Regions from separate parts of the Peteryoungia glycinendophytica genome, predicted to be linked through region 2. Evidence: predicted binding sites of a transcription regulator. Region 2 holds the regulator's gene; the other holds the start of a gene.
The links. Region 2 encodes LexA, which represses DNA repair genes until DNA is damaged. Its sites were predicted from a motif close to TGTTCNNNNTGTGTTCNG; they were not measured.

Region 1 (11,238 bases), 590 kb from region 2:
GACGATATAGTCCGGCAGCATGGCGATCCCGATGCCTAGCAAGCAGGCTCGCTTGATCGAAGTTTGGCTGTTGATCTGCAGGTGCGGCATTCTGGCATTGTCAGAAGAACGGCCTGCCGTTTCCAGCCAGTTGACGTCGAGCAGGTAGTTGGGTGCGGGTTCGCCGAACGAGATGATCTTGTGATTGTCAAGATCCTCGATCGACTGCGGCTCGCCATAGCGATTGATGTAGGAGGGCGCCGCATAGACGTGCATGTGCACGGTGAAGAGCTTGCGCTGGATGAGATCCGACTGTTGCGGCTGGCGCAGGCGAATGGCGCAGTCGGCATGGCGCATGTTGACGTCCAGTTCCTCGTTGTCGAGGATGAGCTGGATCGACATTTCCGGATAGAGCTGCAGGAATTCCTGCACTTTATCTGTGAGCCAGCCCTGTCCGAGACCAACCGTGGTCGTCACGCGCAGCTTGCCGGAGGGCTTTTCCGTCGTTTCGGTCAGCTGCATCTTCACGGTCTGCAGCTTCAAAAGAACGTCGTGGGCCGTGCGATAGAGCAGTTCGCCCTGTTCGGTGAGGATCAGGCCGCGGGCATGACGGTGGAAGAGCTTGACGCCGATATCCTGTTCCAGCGACGAGACCTGGCGGCTGATCGCCGACTGGGACAGATGCAGCTTGTCGGCGGCATGGGTGAAGGAGCCCGCTTCCGCAGCAGAGTGGAAAATGCGCAGTTTGTCCCAGTCCAGCGGCATGCCGCCCCCTCTCATGGCCTCTACTCCGCCGCTTGCTGAGTGGGAATGGACAGGGCCGTCAGGTAACGCTCTGCCTCGAGCGCTGCCATGCAGCCCATGCCGGCGGCCGTGATCGCCTGGCGGTAGACGTCGTCTGTGACGTCACCGGCGGCAAAAATGCCCGGCACGTCGGTTGCCGTCGAATCAGGTGCAGTCCACAGATAGCCGTTGGACTTGAGCTTCAGCTTTCCCTTGAACAGTTCGACAGCCGGGGCATGGCCGATGGCGACGAATACACCGTCGATCGGCATGTCCGTGATGGCGCCGGTCAGTTGATCCTTGAGCTTCACACCCGAAACAGAGGGCGGCATCGGCGGCTTGGCCGGGGCGCCGGTGATCTCTTCGACGGTGGTGTTCCACAGAACGCGGATGTTCTCTTTGGCGAACAGGCGCTCCTGCAGGATTTTTTCCGAGCGGAAACTGTCACGGCGATGTACGACGGTCACCGACTTGCAGATATGCGACAGATAAAGCGCTTCCTCGACAGCCGAATTGCCGCCGCCGACGACAATCACGTCCTTGTTGCGATAGAAGAAGCCATCGCAAGTGGCGCAAGCCGAGACGCCAAAGCCCTGAAAATGTTGCTCACTTTCGATACCGAGCCACTTGGCCTTGGCACCCGTGCAGATGATCAGCGTATCGGATGTCCAGACCTGGCCACTGTCGGTCTTGACCGTGAAGGGGCGGTTGAGCGTGTCGACTTCGGTCACGAGGTCGCTGACGATCTCGGTCCCGACATGGATCGCCTGGTTGAGCATCTGCTCCATCAGCCAGGGCCCCTGGATAGGATCGGCAAAGCCCGGATAATTCTCCACGTCGGTGGTGATCATCAACTGGCCACCCTGTTCCATGCCGGCAATCAGGACCGGCTTCAGCATGGCGCGTGCGGCATAAATGGCAGCTGTGTATCCGGCGGGGCCGGAGCCGATGATCAGCACCTTGGTGTGGCGGGCGGTCATCTCAATTCCTTTCAGGTCGCGGAGCGGGGGCGTGCAGGCCTCAAAGATGGGCAGGCGCAGGGTTCCCCGCAATGGTCGGCCCATTTAGGATTGAAGCGCGCCGCAATTCAAGGCCGGCATTTGCATTAGCAACAGGGGGATTGGGGGTATTTGGGGGAGGCTGCGGACAAGAGGGCGTCAAAAAGGGAAGAAAGCTGTTATAAAGGGGCGGCTTGCGGTTCCGGGTGGCATCCCTTGCTTGCGTTTCTTCACATTATATAGAAGCAAGGACTGGCGAACGAACTAGTTCTCGTCAGGCAGAGGTTCCAGATTGCGTACGACCGTCCTTTCATATCCTTTTTCGAATCCTGAGGATTTCGAGAAGTTGCGGGCAGGGCGATTGCGCAGGCTGATCGCTCGATATGAAAGCTGGAAGGTTCTAAAGCGCCGGCAAAGAGGCACCACGCGTGTTCCATTGTCTCTATTGACGCCTCATGCGTTTCGACCTCTGTCGACAGCGGATCTGCCTCTAATTTTTCTGTGCCACAACGATCTTGCACTTTTGCCGGCCTTCTTTCGGCATTACCGATCGCTCGGCGTCACTCGATTTATCGTCGTTGATGACCAATCGAGTGACGGGTCCCGGGAGTGGCTGGCCGCGCAAGTCGACACTGACCTTTGGACGTCAACAGTGCGTTACAAGGAGGCGAAGAGGGGGCGGATCTGGCGGGAGATGTTGCTGCATCTCTACGGTCATGATCGTTGGTACCTGAATGTGGATGCCGATGAATTCCTGGTTTTTGACCAGTGCGACACACAACCTTTGCTGGCACTGATCCAGGTTTTGACTGGTGAAGGCAACGTCAAGATGCCTGCGCCTATGCTCGACCTTTACCCCAGAGGGGGGCTAGATTATGTCCATGCTGCCAACTGCGGCGATTCGATGCCGTGGGAAGTCGCCGACGCGTTCGACGCTTTTGGATATAAACTGTCGGTCAAAAAGCGCTTTATGAGCCTGCGAGGCGGGCCTCGGGAGCGCATGTTCCGAAGTGAGGCGGAATTGATGAAGTATCCTTTGCTCTTCTGGAGCAAGGATAGTTCCCTTGGGTCAAGCATCCACCAGCCTCTTCCTTACGGAGAAAATTTTGGACCTATTTCCGGCGTGCTGCTTCACTTCAAGTTTTTTGCGGACGTAAAAGAGCGGGTTGCGGAGGCGGTGTCGGACGGGCAATATTTTAACGGCGCGCAGGAGTATCGGCGTATACTGGAGCATCTGGAAAAGGATGACGTGCTGAACTTCACATCCTCAGCCACCACTGTTTATGAAGGCCCCGCGCAACTGGTGGCGCGTGGTTTCATGAGGAAATTGTTCTAGACATGACGAATTTCCAATGCCAAGGCGCACTGAGGCCGGTGCAATGAGGTCGGCACAATTCGAACTCGATGCTATAGACATGAAAATCCTGCGTGAGCTTCAGGCTGACGGCAGGATGACGAACGTCGAGCTCGCTGAGCGGGTTGGCATATCCGCCCCACCTTGCCTGCGCCGAGTGCGGAAGCTCGAAGACGCCGGATATATCAAAAAGTATCGTGCTATACTTGACGCAAATGCGCTCGGATACAGTCTCTCGGCCTTCTGCAGCGTTGGCCTAACACACCAGTCCGAAATCGAACTAAAGCGATTTTCAGAATTGCTACAGACTTGGTCAATCGTCCGAGAAGCCTGGATGATTTCAGGCGAGTCGGACTTCTTGCTCTATTGCGTGGCGAAGAATTTGGCAGAGTTCCAAACCTTCGTCATCGAAAGTCTGACCTCGGCAAGAAATGTGGATACTGTGCGAACCATGCTCACCATCCGGTCGGTGAAGGATGAGACGCCGGTCCATCTTGATGGCCTCGTCGGACCACACTCCTTAACGTAGTGGAGCCTATGTCAAAGGGAACGCAATTGAGTTCTATTAAATACATTGCCAAGAAGATTTCGAGACGAGACATCGAAAAGGCGATCGCCGAATTCGCCACAGGTATCAAGTCTGGGGATCGCGTTCTAAATGTCGGGGCCGGCGGGTCTTTCGCGGCTATTCTTTCCGCTAAGCTAAGGGATGCCTCTGTCGAAATAGTCAGCTCTGATATCGATGAGTCACGCCGCCCCGATGTTGTGGACGATATTACTCAAAGCGTGCTGCCCGATGGGCATTTCGACCATGTGTTATGCATGGAAGTGTTGGAGCACGTGAAGGATCCCTTTCAGGCAGCGCATCATCTTCGCCGCATACTGAAGCCCGGCGGGCGCCTCCTTCTGTCAACACCGTACCTGTTTCCAACGCACGATGCGCCTTACGACCATTTCCGTTACACACAGTTTGGGCTGCAAGAACTGTTCAAGGATTTCCGTATCGACACGCTCGGTGCTCGGACGAGCATCGTTGAAACAGTTCTGTTGCTGTGTCTTAGACTGGCATGGCTTAAGGGAGGTGAAAAAAGGAGACTGGCTTATCTATTCGCCTTATCGATCGCTCTTATCTATCCCCTCGCCCGTCTGCTGGGTGGCGGTCGACGAGATGCGGCGTTCACGTCGGGATTCATCCTCAAAGCGGTTGCCGTGAAGAATAACTGAGGAAGCCTAACGCGGTATCGGCGTTCCCGATCGCGCGCCGCTGGCTCGATGGCTGGTGTTCATGCGCAAGGGTCGGTTCGAGGATCAGGCTGCTGCTGTTGAGGCAATTTTGTGAGTGAGTGCCAAATTTTCATAGAGGATCGTCGTGCGGTCCTGAAAATTTGCCAGCTTCGGCCGGAATCCGCATCTGGTAAGTGTCGCGTTGACCTCGATAAACGTGTGACTTTGCTGAACACCTCGCTCGTAGCCGCAATCAACCGTCACATACTGAACCTGTGGCAGTATGCCGGTCGCGCCTTCCAGGACCTCCGGCTCGGCGCCCTCAGCCTCGACCTTCAGAACGATGGTTCCGTAGCGGTCTAGGTCACCTACTACTGCGTCCAGTCTCCTGGCGGGAACAGTTTTGGTTGTGTTGTATTTCTTGATTTCGAAAACGGAGCTGTCGGCAGATTCTGGCTTGCTGTAGAAGGTGAGTTCCCCTTCTTCATGCCACAGCGCCATCCTGTTGGTCCGGGTGTCCCCGCCAAAGGCATTTTGATCACAGCAATCGGCCTCAAGCGTTTCCGGTTCAAACGCGATGTAGGATGCGCCGCGTCCCTTCGCCCAAACACCGAGTTCGCCGATGTTGGCACCGCAATCAATCAACAGATCGCCTGCCGATAAGCCGATCTTGTCAAGATGATAGACGGCGGCCAGGGCGGCTATCCCGTGATCTATTCCATTCTTGGATCGCACATGTCTTTCCCGCCGGCAGATGGCGAGGTGGTCGGGACCGTCAGTGACCTTGTAGTATCCCGCCTCCATCGGGTGGAGGCGAATTTTTCTGCCTTTAAGGGCCAGGATGAAATTAACATACCGGCAGTAAGCGGTAGGCGATAACTGCTTCGTGATCCGCCGCACAAGTTTGCGTGTTCCAATCCCCAATTTCGCCCCCCTTGTTGATATGACTTTTTTTGGTATTCCCAAAATTGAGCGCAGTCTAGCTATCCGTGCCCAACTTCCACTGGCAAATGCTCAGGTCGTTCTTGGCGGGGCTTGCGCCGGCAGTCTCACGGGTTAGAAAGTGAGGCATGCGAAACTGAGTAAATTGCATGCTGCTTTCGGCCTCCGCCTATATCATCTGCCTCAACGAAGAGGCCTATCTCGGCCATTGCATCGAGAGCCTTGAGGGCTTTGCGGAGATCGTTGTCGTTGATTCCGGTTCGACTGACGGGACAGCGTCGCTCGTTCAGTCCTATGTTGATCGCGGTTTTCCGATCCGCTTCTTCTACGAACCCTGGCGAGGCTATGCCGGACAGAAGCAGTTTGCGCTCGAGCAATGCACGCAGGCTTGGTGCTTCAACATCGATGCCGACGAGCGCCTGGACGAGGCCCTGAGGGCGGAACTGCCCCGGCTCCTTGCTGCCCCCAACGACGTCGTCGGCTGGCGGGTTGCGCGGCGCCCTTATCTCATCGGCTATGGCTATACCCCTGCGCATGTACGGGAACGCAAAAATCTCCGTTTGATCCGAAAGGGCTGTGGAAGCTATGACCTTGCCCAGCGCGTTCATGAGGGGCTGGTCGCGGAGGGGCGAGTGGAAAGCTCTGCCGTCGGCAGCCTGCTGCATTACCGCCCGTTGATCATCGACGAGCAGATCCTCAAGGAAAACAAGTATTCTACCTTGAAGGCCGACCAGCAAGTTGCCGAGGGGAAAAAGGCGAAGGTCTCAAAGCTGGTGTTCTCGCCCGTCCTTTATTTTCTCAGGCTCTATTTCCGCAATGGACTATGGCGCTGCGGTGCGCCGGGCTTCATTGAGGCGGCGACGGGTGCCGTTTATGCGTTCCTGACGCAGGCCAAAATCTATCAACGACATGCGCTTGCCAAGCGGCCCAACGTGGACGACATGGAGCGCCGGAGCAGAAAATGAAGGTCTTCCACTATCATTTTGGCAAGGACGGCGGCGCCGAGCGCTTCTTCGTCCATCTTGTCAACGCACTTGCCAAACGGGGTGTGGAGCAGACGGCGGTCATCCGACCGGACCGGCTCTGGCGCAAGGACATCGAGAACGCCTGCGAGATCATTGAGAGCAATTTTCGCAATCTGTCGCCTGATCGACTCCTGCTGCCGATCCGCGTCAGGATGATGGCGGAGCGCCAGAAGCCGGACGGGCTCATGTCGTGGGCGACGCGGGCGAGCCGCTTGATGCCTGCCTACAAAGGCTGCGTGAAGCTCTCGCGACTCGGCGACTTTCCGACCAACCTCTCCTACTTCAAGAATACCGACATTCTGGTATGCAATACGCCTGCTATCGGCGACCATGTCCGCAAGCTCGGCTGGACGCGCGGCGTGGAAGTCATCTCCAATTTCACCGATACGGAAATCGTTTCCCCGATTGATCGGGCAACGGTGTCGACGCCTGAAGATGTGCCGGTCGTGATGAGCATGGGGCGGTTCGTTCGGCGCAAGGGATTTCATACCTTGATCGAGGCCGTGTCGCGGCTTTCGCCGGAGGTTCATCTCTGGCTGGCCGGCGATGGCGAAGAGGCGGACAGTCTGAAGCGCCTTGCTGCGGACCTCGGGATGACCGGGCGCGTGCGTTTTCTCGGCTGGCAGAAGGATACGCGACCCTATGTGGCGGCCTGCGACGTGTTCGTCATGCCGTCGAGCCACGAGCCGTTGGGCAACGTGATCCTCGAAGCCTGGGCGCAGCGCAAGCCTGTCGTGTCTTCGCGTTCGGAGGGGCCGAGTTGGTTCATGCGAGACGGAGAAAACGGACTTCTCGTCGATATCGGCAGTGTCGATGGCTTCGCGACTGCGATCCGAGCCCTGCTCGATCAACCGGCTCTGGCTTCCGCGATGGGCGAGGGGGGGCATGCAACGCTAATTGGGCAGTTCTCCGAGGAGGCGGTCGCCTCCGCCTATATCGGGCTATTCGATAGAGGGGTAATGACGCGAGCCTAAGTCCGGCGGCAAGGAGCCTTGGAGCACGCGCGGACTCCAAGGCAAAGCAGCTTAGTCCGGGCGCCCGTATAGTGCCCCCAGTCTGGAAGCTTCGGTTTCGATGCGGAAGTTCTCGAAGACGTGGTTACGGCAGTCTTCGGCGATCACGGGACCGGTTGCACCAGACATCATGTCAGTCGTTGCCTTCAGCATCGCGGGCAGATCATCCCGTGCAATGACCCGGCCCGCCGTGCTTTCTCCCGCAGCAATCAACTCCGCAAACGCCCCCACATCTGTCGCCACCACCGGCACGCCGGTTGCCATGGCCTCCAGCGGGGTCAGGCCGAAGCCTTCCCAGCGTTGTGGGGCGATGAAAAGGTCGAGGGTGCGGTACCAGTCGGCGATGTTCTTGTGTTCGCCGACGAAGAGAATGCGGTCGGCGAGGCCGGCGGTCGTCACTCTTGCCTTGAGTTCTTCCTCGAAAGCGTGGTGCTGTGGGGTGGCGCGGCCGGCGACGATCGCGGCCCAGCCGGGATGCTGGGGCAATACTGCGATCATCGTGTCGACGAAGAGATCGGTGCCCTTCTGGTGACGAACGCGGCCGAAACAGCCGATATAACGTTGCTCTGGATCAAGGCCGCAGGCGCGCTTGGCCGCGGCCTTGTCTTCGGCCGGCTTGAACTTTTCGCAGTCGATGCCGTGCATGATCACCGTGTTCGGCACTTCGAGATAGGCCGACGTCTTGGCGCTGGTTGCGATCACCGCGTCCATCTGGCGGATCAGAAATTTCGTCCAACCGGAATGCTTGCGCTGCGAGGCGGAGGTGAAGACGAGCTTCAAGGGCATGCGCATGACGTCGCGCATGATGATGCCTGGCAACATCTCGATGTTGCGGCGGGCGTGCCAGACGCGATGGGCAGCACCCGCCGGACGCTTCCACAGCTTCCAGAGATCCCGATACCGCAGATGAGGCAGATGACCCGGAAGCCCCGGACCCAGCACGGCGACTTTCTGGCCGAGCCGGTTCTGGACCGGTACGAGCTGGATGATCGTCGAGGTGACGCCGGACAGACGTATCTTGAAATTCGGCGCGATCACGTGGACCCCGGCGGGATCCACGTATGTCGTCTCGCTTTTCGCCATCAGGGAGTTTCGCCCATCAACCCCAGTTGACCGCAAGGATTTCGTAGGCCTTGGAGCCGCCGGGAGCCACCACTTCGATGTTGTCGCCGACTTCCTTGCCGATCAGGGCGCGGGCGATCGGGGACGAAATAGAGATGCGGCCGGCCTTCACGTCGGCTTCCTGGTCGCCGACGATCTGGTAGGTCTTTTCCTCGTCGGTGTCCTCGTCGACCAGCTTCACGGTGGCGCCGAACTTGATCTTCGAGCCGGACATCTTGGTGAGGTCGATGACTTCGGCGCGGGCGATCAGGTCTTCCAGCTCGCCGACGCGGCCTTCGTTATGGCTCTGGGCTTCCTTGGCGGCGTGATATTCGGCATTTTCCGAGAGGTCGCCATGGGCGCGCGCCTCGGCGATCGCCTCGATGATGCGCGGACGCTCTTCCTGCTGGCGCCAGCGCAGCTCTTCGCTGAGCTTGGCAAAGCCGTTCTGCGTCATCGGTACCTTTTCTACCATGTCTTCTTCCTTCGTCTCTTTGGCCGCAGGCGCGGGCACAAAAGAAAACAGGTTCCGAAGCAAAGCTGCGGAACCGTGTCACAAATCAGGTTGCAAACACTATAGCAGAATGCTTTCGGAAATTTCCAGAGTTTTCGGACAGGGATGCCCGTGTCTCTTCATCCCCTTGGGGAGACCGGTGTAATTATATGAAATGGCAGACATAATTTTGAGAGGCGTTGCCGCCAGACGGTTTGTCGCAGTCTGGATTGTTGACGATTGTCACAAGAACATATAGTGAACATGATTATGAAGAAATCGCTGAAAGATCGACTGGCCATTCTCTCTGATGCGGCCAAGTATGATGCGTCCTGCGCCTCGAGCGGAACGACAAAGCGGGATTCGAAGACAAGTGGGGGGCTCGGGTCCACGGAAGGCTCGGGCATCTGCCATGCCTATGCGCCCGACGGTCGCTGCATCTCGCTGTTGAAGATCCTGCTCACCAATTTCTGCATCTATGACTGTGCCTATTGCATCAATCGCTCGTCCAGCAATGTGGAGCGGGCGCGGTTCACGCCGGATGAGGTCGTGTGGCTGACGATCGAGTTCTATAGGCGCAACTACATCGAAGGCCTGTTCCTGTCTTCCGGCATCATCCGCTCCTCTGACGATACGATGGCAGAGATGGTGAAGATCGCCCGGGATCTGCGCGTCAAGCACGGCTTTCGCGGCTATATCCATCTCAAAACCATCCCGGAGGCGTCTGCCCATCTTGTGGAAGAGGCGGGCCTTTATGCCGACCGTCTGTCGATCAATATCGAGCTGCCCACCGATCACGGCCTGGAGCGTTATGCGCCCGAGAAGCGGCCGGTGAATATCCGTCGGTCGATGGCGGATCTCAGGTTGAAGATCGAGGAGGCGCGTGAGCCGACCATGACGGGTAAGCGCAAGACCTTCGTGCCTGGCGGGCAGAGCACGCAGATGATCGTGGGCGCCGACGGGGCGAATGACGCGACGATCCTCGGGTCGAGTGCGCGGCTCTACAGCTCCTACGGTCTGAAGCGCGTCTATTATTCGGCCTTCAGCCCGATCCCGGACAGTTCGAAGAACCTGCCGCTGATCAAGCCGCCGCTGATGCGCGAGCACAGGCTCTACCAGGCCGACTGGCTTTATCGCTTCTACGGTTTTTCCGTCGAAGAGATTTCGTCGGTTGGGCATGGCGGCATGCTCGATCTCGAGCTTGACCCGAAGCTCGCCTGGGCGCTTGGCAATCGCGACCGTTTTCCGGTTGATGTGAACAAGGCGGACAAGGAAACCTTGCTGCGCGTGCCGGGCTTCGGCACCAAGACCGTCAATGCGCTGATCTCGGCGCGGCGTCATCGCACGGTGCGGCTTGAGGATCTTGCGCGGCTGGGCGTATCGCTCAAGAAGGTGCGCTCGTTCATCACGGCGGAGGGGTGGTCACCGCATCAGAGCCTCGATCGCTCGGATCTGAGGGCGGCCTTTGCGCCGCCGCCGGAACAGTTGCAGCTGTTCTGATGCGCCAAGTGATGCTGAAAGGGCGGGGGGATTTCGCCGAGTGGCGTAGTGCCGCGCGGGCGCTTCTTGCCGGAGGTGTTCCGCCGCAGGATGTTCTCTGGCAATCAGCGGATGGCGGAGGGGACCTGTTCGGGTTGAATGCCTCCGTCGAAAGCTATGCAGGCGCTGCCGCCGTCTTTTCTGTGCCGAAGGGGTTTCTGGAGGCTGCCGAGGCCGCGATATGCCACAGCGATCCCGCGCGTTTCGGACTTCTCTACCGGTTGCTCTGGCGGATCGAGAAAGAGCGCGCGCTGCTGGAGGTGACTTCGGATCCCGATGTCAGCCTGTTGCGGGCGATGATCAAGAATGTCAGGCGAGACAGTCACAAGATGAAGGCCTTTGTGCGCTTTCGCGAGGTGCCGGCTATGCAGACGGGACGGCGTCGCTTCGTCGCCTGGTTCGAGCCTGATCATTTCATCGTTGCGCGCACGGCCGGCTTCTTCCAGCGTCGCTTCACCGACATGGATTGGCTGATCGCAACGCCGAAGGGCGCTGCGGCCTGGGACGGGGAAGTGCTGCAGGTCTCGACAGAGCCGGCGGAGAGGCCTGTTGCAGAGGACGAGACGGATGGGCTCTGGCAGACTTATTTCGCCAACATCTTCAATCCGGCGCGGGTGAAAATCCGGGCGATGCAATCGGAGATGCCGAAGAAATACTGGAAGAACATGCCGGAGGCGGCGCTTATCCCGGGGCTGATCGCGGGAGCCGAGCGCCGAGTGGCGGAGATGGCGGCCCGCGCGGCAAGCCAACCGCCAGCCTTTCATGAGCGCTTGCAGGAGGCCTGGCG
Region 2 (11,238 bases):
TAGCTATATGATACGGAAGTTAATGCCAAGCTATCCAAAGGGCAAATTGTGCGTTGCGAAAACGGCGATGATCGAACCGAACGGTTCTAATCGATTTGATGCAAGCGCGCAGACTCCCGTGCCTCGAATTCACACGCTTTGATTGTCTCCCGAGAATGGATTATCATGCTCTTCGCTGGCGTTTGTCGCCGCCTCTGCGGGGTTGGGCCACGTGGTGGATCTGCTGGAAGGCAAGCTGGATTTGAATGGGGAGGCGTCACCGCCTGCCTCTGGTCAGGTGTGGCCAGCCCTGTCGCATACCCGTCGGACCTTGCCGCCTTCGATCCGTCCAACCGGCGGAACGCTCGCGCGAGCGGCTGACCAGATCAGCCGATTGCCAGGCGCGACGGCAAAGGCTGTCTCCCGCGAAATCGAGCAAGGGCATCTCTTCTTTTTCGTGCCAGTCTGCCTGGGGCTCGGCGCCGTCATCTGGTTCAACCTGCCGGTACCGCCCGCAGAATGGGCGCTCATGGCACTGTCAGCGATAGCCTTGGTGACTGTTGTGACGAGCATGGCAGGAACCATGCGGCGCTTTGTCTCTGTGGCGGGTTTGCTAGTGCTCGCCGGCATGGCTCTCACGGCGACCGAAATACGGCGCGCCTCTACAACCATCCTCGACACTCCCGTCCTGACTAAGGTGACAGGCCTGGTAGAGCGCCGGGAGGCGGGAGCAAGCGGAGAGTGGCGCTACGTGATCAGGCTTCTCCAGACGGAGGCCCCGATCCTCAGGCGTCCGCCGGAGCGTGTCTCGCTGCTTGCCCGCAGTCGGCACCAGCCTTTGAAAATCGGAGACGCCTTGACAGGTCGGGCGCGGCTTTCTCCGCCATCGGGGCCCGCCTTGCCGGGCATGAACGACTTCGCATTTCAAAGCTACTTTGCCGGCATCGGCGCGGTCGGCTTTTTCATGGGCGCTCCTCAATCCGTTACGGTCGCCTCTCTCCCGGCTGGCGACTACTGGGTCACGCTCGACCAGGCGCTATTCTCGCTGCGAGATCGGATTTCTGATCGCATTCATGCAGTCTTGCCCGGAGATACAGGAGCATTTGCCGCCTCCATCATTACGGGCGAGCGGCGGTCGATGTCGAAGGAAGCGACAGATGCCTTGCGACTGTCGGGGCTGGCGCACATCACCGCGATTTCCGGCCTGAACATGGCGCTCGCCGCCGGGATCTTCTTCGTCGGGTTGCGCGGCTTGCTCTGCCTGCTGCCCGTGTTGGCGCAACGCTATCCGATCAAGAAAGTCGCAGCTGCCGGTGCCTTGCTCGCCGCGACCGCGTATGTCCTCATTTCCGGCTATCAGGTATCCGCGCTCAGAGCCTATTTAATGACGGCAGTTATGCTGGTCGCCGTACTCATCGACCGCCCGGCGATCAGCCTGCGCAACCTCTCGGTGGCGGCGACCCTGATCCTGATCGCCCAGCCATCGGCAGTGATGGGGCCGAGTTTCCAGATGTCTTTTGCCGCGACGGCGGCACTGATCGCCGGCTATTCCGGCTGGCGATCCCGGCCACGCTCGATATGGCCCGCTCCAAAGTCTCCTACTGCCAAACTTGCCAGCTTCATCGTTAAGTTCATCGGGGGCACGCTTGCGACCTCGCTGATCGGCGGGCTCTCGACTGCGATCTTCGCCGTCACACATTTTCATCGCCTGTCGACTCACGGTCTCGAAGCCAATCTCGCGGCCATGCCGCTGATCTCCATCGTCGTCATGCCCGCAGGCTTCATCGCCATGTTGCTCATGCCCTTCGGCCTAGATGCGCCCTTTTTCTGGATCATGGGCCTTGGGCTCGATCTGGTCCTCGTGATGGCCCACACGGTCGCCGGCTGGGGTGACGGAGCGCTCGTCGCGCGGCAGCCTGCATGGTTTCCGATCCTGATCGTGACCGCGCTTCTGCTCCTGACGCTGCTTCACACCTGGTTGCGCCACGCCGGAACTCTGCTGTTGGCAATCACACTCGCCGCAGCAGCAGTCCGTCCCCCCGACACACCCGCAGATCTCTTCATCAGCGAAGACGGCCGACTGGTTGGCTTCTGGCCCAGGGGAAAGAATGAGGGAGAGGCAGGAAGCCTCGCCACAAACCGAAGCCGACCGCCTGCATTCCTCTTCGATCAATGGCAACCGGCGCTCGCTGTCAAACGTAACCAGCCGCCCATCCAGTTGAAATCGCCCGTCTTGCCGCCACCGGCGGACTGGAAAAACGGCAAGAGCTGGGATCAGCAGACAAGCCAGCAGGCCCGGCAAACTCTCACGGAACTGATAGGAGCAGCAAAGTCTGACGCCTTCACCTGTATCCGCGGAGCCTGCTCCGCCATGGTGTCCGGCGGCTGGAGGGTGGTGACCCTTGATCGCGCCGACCTCGCCGGCATTGCCTGCGACGTCGCCGACATTGTCATCCTTGCAGCACGGGCTCGCATGAGAGACTGCCGCTCGGGCGCGCGGTTCATCAGCGCAACGACACTGCGAAGCTCCGGCGCCATGGAACTGCGATTCGGAGAGCCCGGTGACAAGGTGATCAATGCCACGGCCGCATTTACCGGACAGCCGCGCCCCTGGACCATGCACCGCCTATACGACTGGCGAACTAACGCGACGGGCCGCGAACACGTAACGGATTTCCACGCAGCATCGCAAACCTACGAGCCGAATGTCGGGGAGCCGTCAAGCGACCAATACCTTCACTCTCAGTGATAACGGCGGATCAGGCCCACCAGTTTGCCCTGGATCTTCACCCGATCCGGCGGGAAGATCCGGGTTTCATAGGCTGGGTTGGCCGCTTCCAGAGCAATCGAAGCGCCACGCCGGCGAAAGCGCTTGAGCGTCGCTTCTTCGTCGTCGACGAGCGCCACGATGATGTCACCCGGATTGGCATTGGAGGCATTGCGGATGATCACCGTGTCGCCGTCGAGGATGCCAGCATCGATCATCGAATCGCCCTTGACCTCCAGCGCATAATGTTCGCCCGAACCGATCATCTCGGCCGGAACGGTGATGTCATGCGTGTTGTTCTGGATCGCCGAGATCGGCACGCCGGCTGCGATTCGACCCATGACGGGAACGCTGACCGAAGAGGTCTGCTCGGCAGCGGGTGTGCGGGCAGGGGCTGGTGGCGGCGCCTTGCCAAGGCTGCCTTCGATGACGCTCGGCGCGAAGCCCCGGCGCGGCTGCAGGCTCGGCGTATAGGCCTCCGGCAGCTTGATGACTTCGAGCGCACGCGCCCTGTTGGGCAGACGGCGGATGAAGCCGCGCTCCTCAAGCGCGGTGATCAGCCGATGGATCCCGGACTTGGAGGCGAGGTCGAGCGCGTCCTTCATCTCGTCGAAGGAAGGCGGCACGCCCGACTCTTTCATCCGCTCGTGAATGAAGAGAAGCAGTTCCTGTTGCTTGCGCGTCAGCATCGGCGAGGCCCCAATTGGTGAAACAAATCCAGAACAGACACTATATGTTCCATTTGTGTTCCGCAAGTGGATAAATTTCCGTGAACAGCTCACGCGAAAATGCGATAGGCCTCTTGGTCCTTGTCGTGAGAAAGCCATGAAGCGCGTTGTCCATGTGTTCGACTTGCGACGGGGCAAAAGGCTTTCAATTCCCCGAGAAGAACAAGTGAGAAGTCCAACATGCTGAAAGATTTGGAAAAGACCTTGCTTGGCAAGCAGGTTGATGAACTTTCGTCGGCAGAGAAAAAAGTTCTCAAGATAGCCAGGGAGCGGCGCACGGTCTCGACCAATGCCGGCGAGGATTTTCTGGCTGGTTCGAGCTTTGGTCAGCGTCTGGCGGATGCGATTGCCCGCGTGGGCGGCTCCTGGAGCTTCATCATCGGGTTCATGTTCTTTTTGGTGGCTTGGGTTGTCCTCAACACAGTGATCCTGTCGACCCGACCGATTGACGCCTATCCTTTTATCTTCCTGAACCTCATCCTCTCGATGATCGCGGCCATACAGGCACCCATCATCATGATGAGCCAGAACCGTCAGGCCGAACGCGATCGTTTCATGGCGGCGAAGGACTATGAAATTAATCTGAAGGCCGAGATCGAGGTTCTCGCGCTGCATCACAAGATCGATGAGCAGGTGCTGAAGGAACTGCGCGAGACCCGAGCCGAGATCGACGCCCTCCGGCAGTCGGTCGAGACCCTTACAAAACAGTCTGCCCAGCCTTAATTGCACGGGAGAAAAGAGCGTCATTCATGTCCCATGTCTCCCAATCTCCTCGTGCCGTTGATCATCTCGTGCTGCCGGTCGTCGATCTCGATACCGCCCGCCAGCGCCTGACCAGGCTCGGCTTCACCGTCGCTGCAGATGCCACCCATCCCTTCGGCACCCGGAATGCCTGTGTCTTTTTCGCGAATGACACCTATCTGGAACCGCTGGCCGTCGGAAGCCGTGAGGATTGCCTGGAGGCGGCTCGCACCGGTAACGTTTTCGTCGCCCGGGATTTGGCTTATCAGTTTCGTCGTGGCGAGGGACTGTCGGCCGTGGTCGTAAAGACGTCAGATGCCGAAGCGGATCACGCCCGTTTCGTCGCAGAAGGTCTGTCCGGCGGTGAGATGTTGGGTTTTTCGCGCCAGTTCCGCTTCCCGGATGGGCGTGCGGCGGAAGCGGCGTTCAAGTTGGCCTTCGCCGCGGATCTCCGATCTCCGGATTTCTTCGCTTTTTCCTGTGAGCGGGTAAACCCTCTGCCCGTGGATCGCGGGGCATTGCAGGTGCACGCAAATGCCGCAGCCTGCTTATCTCGCATCGTGCTGTCTGAACACAATCCGAGCGACTTCCAGTATCTCCTGGAAGCGGTGCTCGACCAGCGCGACGTCACCGCTCATTCATTCGGGCTGTCGATCAAATGTGCCAATGCCACGGTGGATGTCCTAACGCCTGACGGGTTGTCTGCCCATTACGGACTTGCAGCGCCAGTGACGGAGCGCGGCTTGCTGGGGGCTGCAGTCGTGGTCGTGAGCCACGATCTCGGCGTGACAGCACGTTGCCTCGCTGCTAATGGCATCGCCTATCAAACCATCGGCGCCCGGCTCGTTGTGGCGCCGCAGCCAGGGCAGGGTGTCGCCTACGCCTTTGAGGAGTCGAAATGACCGTTTCTACCAATTCGGAAGTCGTGGTCGGCGAAGGTGCCGGCAAGGCCGTTTTCTCGCAGAAGGGCCGTTTTGCGCTGATTGCCGGCCCGTGCCAGATGGAAAGCCGCGACCATGCTTTCATGATTGCCGGGCGCCTCGTCGAGCTCTGCCGCGAACTGGGTCTCGGTCTCGTCTACAAGTCCTCCTTCGACAAGGCCAACCGCACCTCGCTGTCTGCCGAGCGCGGCATTGGGCTCGAAAAAGCAATGGAGGTCTTTGCCGATATCAAGAAGGAATATGGCATCCCGGTTCTGACCGACATCCATACTGAAGAGCAATGCGCCGCAGTTGCCCCGACGGTCGATGTGCTGCAGATCCCCGCCTTCCTTTGCCGCCAGACCGACCTTCTGGTCGCCGCCGCCAAGACCGGCCGCGTGGTCAATGTCAAGAAGGGCCAGTTTCTGGCCCCTTGGGACATGAAGAATGTGCTGAACAAGCTTAACGCAAGCGGCAACCCCAACGTCCTGCTCTGCGAGCGCGGCGCTTCCTTTGGCTATAACACGCTCGTCTCCGACATGCGGTCGCTGCCGATCATGGCCGCCATGGGCGCGCCGGTGGTGTTTGATGCCACCCACTCGGTGCAGCAGCCGGGCGGGCAGGGCGGTTCTTCGGGCGGTCAGCGCGAATTCGTGGAATCGCTTGCCCGTGCCGCCGTCGCCGTCGGTGTCGGTGGTCTCTTCATCGAGACGCATCAGGATCCGGACAATGCGCCCTCCGATGGCCCCAACATGGTGCAGATCGACAACATGCGCCCCTTACTCGAAAAACTGATCGCCTTTGACCGCATCGCCAAGGCCGTCTGACCGCCTCTGACGGCGGTTCAATCGGTTGAACCGGATGTAGTGCCGGTGCGTCCGCTTTAAATCGATTAGATTTCCCTTACGACGCCCCCGATCCGTCATTGTATTTTCCGGATCATCGGATAAGAGAGGATGACTCAACGGCGGGTCCTGAGGCTTCAAGCCCGGTGGCCGGCCTTCAGAGCCTTGTCCAATTTCCGTCACCAGGGAGCGAACATGACCGCCATCACCGACATCATCGGCCGCGAGATTCTCGACAGCCGCGGCAATCCGACCGTCGAGGTCGACGTCTACCTCGAAGACGGCAGCTTTGGCCGCGCGGCTGTTCCCTCGGGCGCCTCGACTGGCGCGCATGAAGCTGTCGAACTGCGCGACGGCGGCTCGCGCTACCTCGGCAAGGGCGTTGAGAAGGCTGTCGAAGCCGTGAACGGCGAAATCTATGATGCGATTGGCGGCCATGAGGCTGAGAACCAGATCCAGATCGACAACCTGATGATCCAGCTGGACGGCACGCCGAACAAGGCCCGCCTCGGGGCCAACGCCATCCTCGGCGTCTCGCTTGCCGTCGCCAAGGCTGCTGCCCAGTCCGCGGGCCTGCCGCTCTACCGTTACGTGGGCGGCCCGAATGCCCATGTCCTGCCGGTGCCGATGATGAACATCATCAATGGCGGCGCGCATGCCGACAATCCGATCGACTTCCAGGAATTCATGATCGTGCCGGTCGGCGCCGAAACCATCCGCGACGCCGTTCGCATGGGTTCGGAAGTCTTTCACACGCTGAAGAAGCAGCTCGCTGCCGACGGCCACAACACCAATGTCGGTGACGAAGGTGGTTTTGCTCCAGGTCTCGCCTCTGCACCTGCTGCTCTCGATTTCATCATGAAGTCGATCGAGAAGGCCGGCTATCGTCCGGGCGAGGACATGCATATCGCGCTCGACTGCGCCTCGACCGAATTCTTCAAGGACGGCAAGTATGTTCTCGAAGGCGAAGGCCGCACGCTCGAGCCTGAAGCCATGGCAGAATACCTCGCCGAACTTGCCGGAAAGTACCCGATCTTCTCGATCGAAGACGGCATGGCGGAAGACGATTGGGACGGCTGGAAGACCTTGACCGACAAGATCGGCAAGAAGGTCCAGCTCGTTGGTGACGATCTCTTCGTCACCAACTCGGCCCGCCTGCGCGACGGTATCAAGATGGGTGTTGCGAACTCGATCCTCGTCAAGGTCAACCAGATCGGTTCTCTGTCGGAAACGCTTGACGCCGTCTCGACCGCGCACCGCGCCGCCTATACGGCCGTGATGTCGCACCGCTCGGGCGAAACGGAAGACTCGACAATTGCCGATCTGGCGGTCGCCACCAACTGCGGTCAGATCAAGACCGGCTCGCTCGCTCGTTCCGACCGTACCGCGAAATACAACCAGCTCATCCGCATCGAGGAAGAACTGGGCCCGCAGGCAGTTTACGCCGGCACCTCGATCCTGCGCGGCTGATTACAGCTTACAGCGACCACAAATCCAAGCCCGTTCCGGTTCTCCGGGGCGGGCTTTTTGCTTTCGGCCGTTTGCGGTCAACGATCGGTTAAGACATCCCCGCTATTTTGACCGAAAGTTATGCGTTTCAAGGCAGTTGGCGGCATGTGGACCAGGCATCACAAGAAGAAGAAATACGGTCGTCTTGCCCTTCCTGCCATTACCATCGCGTTTCTCTCCTATTTCGGCTATCACTCGGTCCATGGTGACTACGGTCTGAAGGCCGGTCAGCAATTCGATCGCCTGAAGGCGGCTCGCAGTGCCGAACTTGACAAGTTGGTCAAGCAGCGCACGCAGCTCGAAAAAGAAGTGAGCCTCCTGAGTGATGGCTCGCTGGACGAAGATATCATCGACGAAAAGGCGCGCTATCAGCTCAACATGTCGCGTCCCGATGAAATCGTGATCTTCAACACCTATTTCTGATAAACCGAGATCCGGTTAATTCCGATTTTTGCTTTGGAATCATATTCTTGGTGTGAATATGACCTATGCATTTCTGGCATTGCGGATGCCGGTTTTCTTCCCTATTCTACGCTCAACAATAGACCACCATAACCCACGGGAGGGATGAATGGCGCTGCGCAAACCCGCGACTGCGACCGGTCGGAAGCCTTCGGCTAAGCCTGCCAAGAAAGAATTGACCGCCGGTGTGATCGCCGAGTTCGACAAGGCGCAGGAACTCGCGTCCTATCGCGAAATGCTGCTGATCCGCCGTTTCGAAGAAAAGGCCGGCCAGCTCTACGGCATGGGCTTCATTGGCGGCTTCTGTCACCTGTATATCGGTCAGGAAGCTGTCGTCGTCGGTATGCAGATGGCCCTGAAAGAGGGTGATCAGGTCATCACCGGTTACCGCGACCACGGCCACATGCTGGCCTGCGGCATGAGCGCCCGTGGCGTCATGGCTGAGCTGACCGGGCGTCGGGGCGGCCTGTCCAAGGGCAAGGGCGGCTCCATGCACATGTTCTCCAAGGAGAAGAATTTCTACGGCGGCCACGGCATCGTCGGCGCTCAGGTGTCGCTCGGCACCGGTCTCGCCTTCGCCAACAAGTATCGCGGCAACGACAATGTTTCGCTCGCCTATTTCGGCGACGGTGCTGCCAACCAGGGTCAGGTCTACGAGAGCTTCAACATGGCCCGCCTGTGGAACCTGCCGGTGATCTACATCATTGAAAACAACCGCTACGCCATGGGTACCTCGGTCTCGCGCGCATCGGCCCAGACCGACTTCTCCCAGCGCGGCGTGTCCTTCAATATTCCGGGCATCCAAGTCGATGGCATGGACGTCCGCGCCGTGAAGGCTGCGGCCGACCAGGCTGTCGAGCATTGCCGCGCCGGCAAGGGCCCTGTCATCCTTGAGATGCAGACCTACCGTTATCGTGGCCACTCGATGTCCGACCCGGCCAAGTATCGCTCTAAGGATGAAGTGCAGAAGATGCGCTCCGAGCATGATCCGATCGAGCAGGTCCGCGCGCGTCTGCTCGAAAAGGGCTGGGCGACCGAAGACGAGCTGAAGGCAATCGACAAGGATGTTCGTGACATCGTTGCTGACTCGGCTGATTTCGCCCAAGCCGATCCGGAGCCGGATGCATCCGAGCTCTACACCGACATCCTGCTGTAATCGGGGAGGGAACCCATGCCGATCGAAATCCTCATGCCCGCCCTGTCTCCGACCATGGAAGAGGGTACGCTCTCTAAGTGGGTCAAGCAGGAAGGTGACACCATCAAGTCCGGCGACGTGATCGCCGAAATCGAAACTGACAAGGCGACGATGGAAGTCGAAGCCGTTGATGAAGGCGTGCTCGGCAAGATCCTGATCGCCGCCGGGACCGAGAACGTCAAGGTCAACACCGCGATCGCGGTCCTGCTGCAGGATGGCGAAAGCGCCGATGCGGCGGTTGCTCCGAAGAAGGATGCCGATACGCCCGCCGCGACCGCCGACGCCACCGGTGGCAAGGCACGCGAAGCCGCAGACGAGCCGTCGTCAAAGGCCGACAACACCGTTCCGGCCGCACCCAAGGTGGACGTCGCCGCCGATCCGGATATTCCGGCCGGTACCGAAATGGTCACGATGACGGTGCGTGAAGCGCTGCGAGAGGCGATGGCCGAAGAAATGCGCGCCAATCCTGATGTCTTCATCATGGGTGAGGAAGTCGCGGAGTATCAGGGCGCCTACAAGATTACCCAAGGCCTGCTGGCCGAATTCGGTCCTCGCCGCGTCGTTGATACGCCGATCACCGAACACGGCTTTGCCGGCGTCGGCGTCGGTGCGGCCATGGCCGGTCTTCGCCCGATCATCGAGTTCATGACCTTCAACTTCGCCATGCAGGCGATCGACCAGATCATCAACTCGGCCGCCAAGACGCTCTACATGTCCGGTGGCCAGATGGGTGCGCCGATCGTCTTCCGCGGTCCGAACGGCGCTGCTGCCCGAGTTGCGGCCCAGCACAGCCAGGATTATGCCGCCTGGTACAGCCAGATCCCGGGCCTCAAGGTCGTCATGCCCTACACGGCAGCCGACGCCAAGGGTCTCTTGAAGGCCGCGATCCGCGATCCGAACCCGATTATCTTCCTCGAAAACGAAATCCTGTACGGTCAGTCCTTCGAGGTTCCGAAGCTCGACGACTTCGTCCTGCCGATCGGCAAGGCGCGCATTCACAAGACCGGTAAGGACGCGACGATCGTCTCCTGGGGCATTGGCATGACCTATTCGGTCAAGGCCGTCGCCGAACTGGAGAAGGAAGGCATCGACGTCGAACTGATCGACCTGCGTACCATCCGTCCGATGGATCTTCCGACGGTGATCGAATCGGTCAAGAAGACCGGCCGTCTCGTCACCGTCGAGGAAGGTTATCCGCAGTCGTCGGTCGGCACGGAGATTGCCACCCGCGTCATGCAGCAGGCCTTCGACTATCTCGATGCGCCGATCCTGACGATCGCCGGCAAGGATGTTCCGATGCCTTACGCGGCGAACCTCGAAAAGCTCGCTCTGCCGAATGTCGGCGAAGTGGTCCAGGCGGTGAAGACCGTCTGCTACAAATAAGGGGAGGGTAGGTCCATGCCGATCAACATCACCATGCCGGCGCTCTCTCCGACGATGGAAGAGGGCAATCTGGCCAAGTGGCTGGTCAAGGAAGGCGACAAGGTCAAGTCGGGCGATGTCATCGCCGAGATCGAAACCGACAAGGCAACCATGGAAGTGGAAGCCGTCGATGAAGGCACGGTGGCGAAGATCGTCGTCCCGGCCGGCACCGAAGCCGTCAAGGTCAATGCCCTGATCGCTATCCTCGCCGCCGATGGCGAGGACGTTGCTGCCGCCGCCGCTGGTGGCGGTTCTGCTCCGGCGGCCCCGAAGGCGGAAGCCGCACCCGCGCCGAAGGCGGCTGAAGCTGCTCCGACCCAGGCTGCAGCATCTGCTGCCCCGGCACCGGCCGCTGCACCCGCAACGGCGTCTTCCGGCGATCGCGTCTTCGCGTCCCCGCTGGCCCGCCGTCTTGCCAAGGAAGCCGGCCTCGACCTGAAGGCCGTGTCCGGTTCCGGTCCGAAGGGCCGCGTGGTCAAGAGCGACATCGAAAAGGCCGTCAGCACCGGCGGTGCCAAGCCGGCTCAGGCTGCGGCTCCCGTGGCAGCGGCTCCCGTGGCAGCGGCTGCTCCGGCTCCGGTGCTCGCCAAGGGCGCTTCCGATGAAGCCGTCCTCAAGCTGTTCGAAGCCGGGTCTTACGATCTCGTGCCGCATGACGGCATGCGCAAGA

Region 1: FJQ55_RS12395 (putative DNA modification/repair radical SAM protein) is a predicted target of LexA. The motif match lies at 9,160-9,177, and genes of this name have one in related genera.

What each region holds. Positions count from the first base shown of each region.
Region 1 is NZ_VFYP01000001.1:2,539,850-2,551,087, reverse strand. It holds gene FJQ55_RS12445 (LysR family transcriptional regulator VtlR) at 1-744, opposite strand, end outside; gene trxB (thioredoxin-disulfide reductase) at 765-1,742, opposite strand; gene FJQ55_RS12435 (glycosyltransferase family 2 protein) at 2,053-3,096, shown strand; gene FJQ55_RS12430 (Lrp/AsnC family transcriptional regulator) at 3,140-3,643, shown strand; gene FJQ55_RS12425 (class I SAM-dependent methyltransferase) at 3,670-4,338, shown strand; gene FJQ55_RS12420 (FkbM family methyltransferase) at 4,423-5,262, opposite strand; gene FJQ55_RS12415 (glycosyltransferase family 2 protein) at 5,430-6,245, shown strand; gene FJQ55_RS12410 (glycosyltransferase) at 6,242-7,279, shown strand; gene FJQ55_RS12405 (glycosyltransferase family 4 protein) at 7,331-8,401, opposite strand; gene greA (transcription elongation factor GreA) at 8,418-8,894, opposite strand; gene FJQ55_RS12395 (putative DNA modification/repair radical SAM protein) at 9,183-10,412, shown strand; gene FJQ55_RS12390 (UdgX family uracil-DNA binding protein) at 10,412-11,238, shown strand, end outside.
Region 2 is NZ_VFYP01000001.1:1,950,258-1,961,495, forward strand. It holds gene FJQ55_RS09590 (ComEC/Rec2 family competence protein) at 212-2,728, shown strand; gene lexA (transcriptional repressor LexA) at 2,722-3,435, opposite strand; gene FJQ55_RS09600 (DUF1003 domain-containing protein) at 3,655-4,197, shown strand; gene FJQ55_RS09605 (VOC family protein) at 4,224-5,117, shown strand; gene kdsA (3-deoxy-8-phosphooctulonate synthase) at 5,114-5,962, shown strand; gene eno (phosphopyruvate hydratase) at 6,176-7,450, shown strand; gene FJQ55_RS09620 (FtsB family cell division protein) at 7,595-7,912, shown strand; gene pdhA (pyruvate dehydrogenase (acetyl-transferring) E1 component subunit alpha) at 8,061-9,107, shown strand; gene FJQ55_RS09630 (pyruvate dehydrogenase complex E1 component subunit beta) at 9,123-10,529, shown strand; gene FJQ55_RS09635 (pyruvate dehydrogenase complex dihydrolipoamide acetyltransferase) at 10,545-11,238, shown strand, end outside.